2 linked regions of the Alloactinosynnema sp. L-07 genome follow. The protein of the gene in region 2 interacts with the protein of the main gene of each other region in a pairwise test. Links are inferred from orthologs where the notes say so. Each region holds a gene or a part of one and is shown on either strand. Other genes may lie near its edges.

What was found. Proteins that work in one complex are often made in the same cells at the same time.
Region 1: the proteins of BN1701_RS29335 (region 2) and grpE interact in binary tests that used the Escherichia coli proteins (3 or more experiments, as listed by UniProt). The link is inferred for Alloactinosynnema sp. L-07 from one-to-one orthologs.

The regions. Positions count from the first base shown.
Region 1 is NZ_LN850107.1:5,671,662-5,674,844, forward strand. Bases 198-3,183 are described here. They hold grpE (nucleotide exchange factor GrpE), read right to left. Parts: upstream 2,029-3,183; coding sequence 1,366-2,028; downstream 198-1,365. Other genes in these bases: dnaJ (molecular chaperone DnaJ), read right to left, coding at 198-1,345; dnaK (molecular chaperone DnaK), read right to left, coding at 2,099-3,183. Outside these bases: BN1701_RS25720 (heat shock protein transcriptional repressor HspR), read right to left, coding at 1-167; more of dnaJ, read right to left, coding at 164-197. UniProt on the Escherichia coli protein: Participates actively in the response to hyperosmotic and heat shock by preventing the aggregation of stress-denatured proteins, in association with DnaK and GrpE. It is the nucleotide exchange factor for DnaK and may function as a thermosensor.
Region 2 is NZ_LN850107.1:6,417,499-6,420,549, reverse strand. What follows is about bases 192-3,024. They hold BN1701_RS29335 (Nramp family divalent metal transporter), read left to right. Parts: upstream 192-915; coding sequence 916-2,133; downstream 2,134-3,024. Other genes in these bases: BN1701_RS29330 (AMP-binding protein), read right to left, coding at 2,126-3,024; BN1701_RS29340 (TetR/AcrR family transcriptional regulator), read right to left, coding at 192-768. Also shown: BN1701_RS29345 (hypothetical protein), read left to right, coding at 1-172; more of BN1701_RS29340, read right to left, coding at 169-191; more of BN1701_RS29330, read right to left, coding at 3,025-3,051. UniProt on the Escherichia coli protein: H(+)-stimulated, divalent metal cation uptake system. Involved in manganese and iron uptake. Can also transport cadmium, cobalt, zinc and to a lesser extent nickel and copper. Involved in response to reactive oxygen.

The DNA.
Region 1 (3,183 bases), 750 kb from region 2 along the record:
TCCCGCATCGAGTACCGCCGCCCCCCACCGGACGTGCGTCCGGGGGAAACCAGCCCCTGCCGGTCGTAGCCGCGCAACGTCTGGGCGTGCAGCCCGGACAGCTGCGCGGCCACCGAGATCACGAATACCGGGGTGTCCTCATCGGCACCGGGCGGAAACGGGTTCACGACTCCCTCGCCTTCTGCACCATCGCCGTCAGGTCCGGCCGCGGGTCATGGTCGCCGCTGGCCGCCACATAGGCCTCCAGCGCCGACTTCGCCGCGTCGTCCAACGCGGGCGGCACCGTCACCGCGAGGGTCACCAGGAGATCCCCGGTCTGCCCGTCGCGCTTGGCGACGCCCTTGCCCCGCACCCGAAGCACGCGGCCGGACGCGGTCCCGGGCGCCACCCGCAGCGACACCGGAGCGTCCAGGGTCGGCACCGTCAGCGTCGTCCCGAGCGCGAGCTCCGGATACGTCACCGGCACCTTCAACGTCAGATCGATCCCGCTGCGCCCGAACACCGAGTGCGGCGTGACGTGCACGCGGACATAGAGGTCGCCCGCCGCGGCTCCGTGCCTGCCGGGTTCCCCTTGCCCCGCGAGGCGAATGCGCTGCTCGTCCTCGACCCCGGCCGGGATCCGGACCGTCAGCGTGCGGATCTTCGTGCTCACGCCCTCGCCGCCACAGTCGACACACGGGTCGTCGATCAGGCGACCGGTGCCGCGGCAGTCGCGGCACGGCTCGCTGAAGGCGAAGGCACCTTGGCTGCGGCTGACCAGGCCAGCGCCGCCACAGGTCTCGCAGGCTTTGGGGATGCTGCCCGGGCGGGCGCCCGAGCCGTGACAGGTGTCGCATGTGGACGGACTGGACAGCCGCAGCGGCACCGTGGCGCCCTTGACGGCCTCCAGGAAGTCGATGCGGACCTCGGTCTCGACGTCGGCCCCGCGCTTGGGGCGGGAGCCCGCGGCCGTGGCGCCCGCTCGGCCGCGGCCGAACAGGTTGCCCAGCAGGTCGCTGAAACCGCCGCCGCCCGCGCCGAAGCCCGGCTGGCCGCTCTGGCCGCCGAAGACGTCGCCGAAGTCGAAGTTGCCGCCAGAGCCGAAGCCGCCGGGGCGGAACCCCGACGAGCCGAACAGCGAGCGGGCCTCGTCGTACTGTTTGCGCTTCTCCGGGTCACCGAGCACGCCGTAGGCCTCGGACACCGCCTTGAAGCGGGCCTCGGCGTCGGTGTTGCCCGGGTTGGCGTCCGGGTGGAGTTCGCGCGCGAGCTTGCGGTATGCCTTTTTGACTTCCGCGTCGCCCGCGTCGGAGGAGACGCCCAACTCGCGATAGAAGTCCTTGTCGATCCAGTCCCTAGCACTCATCGGACGTCCCCTCCTCCCGTTCAGTTCTCTTCGAGCTCGGCTTCGATGACACCGTCGACAACGGCCACCGCTGGGGCGGACACCGTCTCCGCGTCGGTGACGGCGACGAGCGCCGCCCGCACCACGCGGTCGCCGAAGCGGTAGCCGCGGCGCAGGACGCCGGTGACGGTGGGCCCGTCGACCTCGGTGGAGGTGTTGTGCTGCACGGCCTCGTGCACCGACGGGTCGAACGGCTCGCCCTCGTGGCCGAACGGTTCCAGGCCCGACTTCTGCAGCGTGGCCGCGAGCTTCTCGGCCACGGCCTTGAACGCGCCGGTCAGGTCGCCGTGGGCGGCGGCCCGCTCGATGTCGTCGAGGACGGACAGCATCTCGGTGACGATGTGCGCCTTGGCGGCGGTGGCCACGACCTCACGGTCGCGGTCGACGCGCTTGCGGTAGTTGGCGTACTCGGCCTGCAGGCGTTGCAGGTCGGCGGTGCGCTCGTCGAGCTGGGCCTTGAACTCGGCGGCCGGGTCGACCTCGGGCGCGGGCTCCGGCTCGGCCGGGGCGTCGGCGCCCGCCGGGGCGGGCACCTCCGCGTCCACCGAACCGGTGCGGACCTGCCCGGTGTCCGGGTCGATCCGCCGCCGATCACGCACGACCACCCGCGGCTCTTCGCCCTCGGAGTTGTGCTGATCGGTCACTTTCGCACCTCGCTACCGCTCGGAGCCGTTCGAACGGTCACTGTGTCGATTGGTGAACTCGCAAGCTCGTTCACTTCTTTTCCTTCTCGTCGTCCACGATCTCGGCGTCGACGACATCGTCGGCGGCGTCGGCGGGCTTCGCGTCGGATGCCTGCCCATCGGCCGCTTCGGCGCCGGGGTTGGCGTAGAGGGCCGAGCCCATGGCCTGCGACTCGGTGGCCAGCTTCTCCATCGCGGCCTTGATGGCGGCGATGTCGGTGCCCGCGAGCGCGGTGTTGGCCTCCATCACCGCGGCGTTGACCTTCTCCTTGGCCTCGGCCGAGATCTTGTCGTCGTTGTCCTTGACGAACTTCTCGGTCTGGTAGACCAGCGTCTCGGCCTGGTTGCGGACCTCGGCCTCGTCGCGGCGCTTCTTGTCCTCCTCGGCGTGCGCCTCGGCGTCCTTGACCATGCGGTCGATGTCCTCCTTGGGCAGCGCGGAGCCGCCCGTGATGGTCATCGACTGCTCCTTGCCGGTGCCCAGGTCCTTCGCGCCGACGTGCACGATGCCGTTGGCGTCGATGTCGAAGGTGACCTCGATCTGCGGCACGCCACGCGGGGCGGGCGGCAGGCCGGTCAGGTCGAAGGTGCCGAGCTTCTTGTTGTCGGAGGCGAAGTCGCGCTCACCCTGGAACACCTGGATGCCCACGGTGGTCTGGTTGTCGTCGGCGGTGGAGAAGATCTCCGAGCGCTTGGTCGGGATGGTGGTGTTGCGCTCGATGAGCTTGGTGAACACCCCGCCCTTGGTCTCGATGCCCAGCGACAGCGGGGTCACGTCGAGCAGCAGGACGTCCTTGACCTCGCCCTTGAGCACACCGGCCTGCAGCGCGGCGCCGACGGCGACGACCTCGTCGGGGTTGACGCCCTTGTTGGCCTCACGGCCGCCGGTCAGCTCCTTGACCAACTCCGCGACGGCGGGCATCCGGGTGGAGCCGCCGACGAGCACCACGTGGTCGATGTCGCCGACCGGGACGCCCGCGTCCTTGACGACGTTGTTGAACGGCGCGCGGGTGCGGTCGAGCAGGTCTGCGGTGATGCGCTGGAACTCGGCCCTGGTCAGGGTCTCGTCCAGGAACATCGGGTTCTTGTCGGCGTCGACGGTGATGTACGGGAGGT
Region 2 (3,051 bases):
AATGCTCACCGCCGCGTTCGCCCTGTTCGCCCTTGGTCTGCTGGCGGTGATCGCGATTTTCGTGCTCGCGGCGACTGACCGGCACGCGCCGTGGCTGTGGATTCTGACCATGGGGCTGCCGTTGGGGCTGCTGCTGGGTGTCGGGCATGTGGTGCGGGGGCGGCGTTCCTAGTGCTGGATCAGGCCCTCCACGTGCGGGCCGAAGATGTCTGCCACGGCGTCCGCCGTCTCAATCACTGCCTTCGCCGGTGAGGCCGCGTAGCTGACTGCTAGTCGGACCAGCAGTTCCGCGACTGTGCGCAGTGCGTCGGGGTTCGCGGCAGGCCAGGTCTCGGCCAGGAACGCCGAGAGTCGCTCGGTGGCCATCGCGAGTACTGGGCCCGCGTGGTTGGTGACCAACTCCAGTAGGCCGTCGCTGTCGTCGCCCGCGACGATGGCCTTGATCAGGGGTTCCTCGGCGGCGGCGGTGAGGAAGACCTGGAAGGCGGCGGCGATGGCCGCGCGCGGGTTTTCGACGTTTGTGGTGATCGCGGCCTCTACGTCGCGCAGGAAGTGGTCGGTCTCGCGCAGGATGTACACCTGTGCGAAGCCTTGGCGGGAGCCGAACTCCTTGTAGAGGGTCTGTCGGCTGACGCCCGCGGCCTTGGCGACGTCGGCCATCGTCAATTCCGGCCAGGGGCGCTCGCGCAGGAGGTCGCCCGCCGCGGTCAGCAAGGTGTCCCGCAGCAGCGCTTTGGCCGCCTCGGCGTACGGCACGCGCACGGTCATTTCCACCACATTACCCCTGGTGGCGTCCACAAAGTGGACACCAACCAGCTGCCCGCATCCGACTCGGGTTTTCACAGTTAACTTGGCAAGATGGTTGACACGTTAACCATTTGTGTCAAGCTCGACCGACGAGCGGAAGGGAGTCGCGTGGCCATCAGCGTTCCCCGCGCGCGCAGCGGTGTCCCGCTGCTGGGCCCGGGATTCGTCGCGGCCATCGCCTACGTCGACCCCGGCAACGTGGCGACCAGCACGGCGGCTGGTGCGCGGTACGGCTCCACGCTGCTGTGGGTGGTCATCGCCACGACCGGGATGGCCGGGCTGGTGCAGTACCTGGCCGCCAAGCTGGGCCTGGTCACCGGCAAGTCGCTCACCGAGGTCATGCGCGACCGGCTGAGCACGCGCGCCCGGCTCGCGTACTGGGCGCAGGCCGAGGTCGTGGCGATCACCACCGGCCTGGCCGAGGTGCTCGGCGGCGCGATCGCGCTCAACCTGCTGTTCGGGCTGCCGGTGATGGTGGGCGGGCTGATCACCGGGGTCGTGTCCACGGTCTTGCTGATCCTGCGCGACCAGGCGGGCCAGCGGATCTTCGAGCACGTCGTGATCGCCCTGCTGGTCATCATCGGCGTCGGCTTCGTCGCGGGCCTGGTCGCCGCGCCGCCGACCGACGCCGACATCCTGTCCGGGGTCACCCCGGGCTTCGCGGGCGCCGACAGCCTGTGGCTGGTCGTGGGCATGTTCGGCGCCACGGTCATGCCGCACGCGGTCTACCTGCACTCGTCGCTGGCCAAGGACCGCGGGCCGCGCACCAGCCCAGACGGACTGGCCAGGATGCTGCGGACGACCCGGGCCGACGTCACCATCGCGATGACGATCGCGGGCGCGGTCAACATCGCCCTGCTGCTGCTCGCGGCCGGAGCCCTGTCCGGTTCATCCGATCTGGACTCGCTGGGCGGGACCCACGACGCCATCGCGGGCCGACTCGGCGACGACTTCGCCCTGCTGTTCGCCATCGGCCTGCTCGCCTCCGGCCTGGCCGCGACCGCCGTCGGCACCCACGCGGGCGCCGAGGTGATGGCGAGCCTGCTGGTCCGCACGGTCCCGATGGCCGCGCGCAGGCTGATCACGCTGGTGCCCGCGATCGCCTTGCTGTCACTGGCGGGCGACCCGACGCGGACGCTGGTGGGCAGCCAGGTGGTGTTGGCCTTCGGTCTGCCGTTCGCCCTGATCCCCCTGATCCTGCTGACCTCCCGCCGCGACGTGATGGGCGCGCGCGTCAACCACCGGGCGACCACGGCGGCGGCCTGGGGCGTGGCCGCCGTGGCACTCGGCCTCGACGCGGTACTGCTGTGGACGACGCTTAGCTAGCCGTGTTTGTCCCGGGGTTCAGGCCCAGCAGGCGGACCGCCTCGGCGCGCATCTCGACCTTGCGGATCTTGCCGGTGACGGTCATGGGGAACTCGGTGACGACGTGGACGTAGCGGGGGATCTTGTAGTGGGCAAGTTTGCCCGCGCAGAACTCGCGCACGGACTCCGCGGTGAGGGGATCCTGGCCTTCCTTCATGCGGATCCACGCCATCAGCTCCTCCCCGTACTTGTCGTCGGGGACGCCGATGACCTGGGCGTCGAGCACGGCCGGATGCGTGTAGAGGAATTCCTCGATCTCACGCGGATAGATGTTCTCGCCGCCGCGGATGACCATGTCCTTGATCCGGCCGGTGATGCTGAGGTAGCCCTCGTCGTCCATCACCGCCAGGTCGCCGGTGTGCATCCAGCGGGCGGCGTCGATGGACTCGGCGGTTTTGTCCGGTTGTTCCCAGTAGCCGAGCATCACCGAGTAGCCGCGGGTGCAGAACTCCCCCGGCTCGCCGCGGGGCACGGTGTGGCCGGTGACCGGGTCGACGATCTTGACTTCCAGGTGCGGGTGGACCCGGCCCACGGTCGACACCCGTCGGTCGACCGAGTCGTCGGCGCGGGTCTGGGTGGAGACCGGTGAGGTCTCGGTCATGCCGTAGCAGATGGTCACCTCGGCCATCCCCATCCGCTCGATGACCTGCTTCATCACCTCGACCGGACACGGTGACCCGGCCATGATCCCGGTCCGCAGCGCACTCAGGTCGACATCGTCGACGTCGGGTTCGGCGAGGACGGCGATGAACATGGTGGGCACGCCGTAGAGCGAGGTGCACTTCTCCTCGGCGACCGCGGCGAGGGTCGCCTTCGGGTCGAAGGCGGGCGCGGGGATGACCACGCACGCGCCGTGGGTGGTGGCGGCGAGGTTGCCCA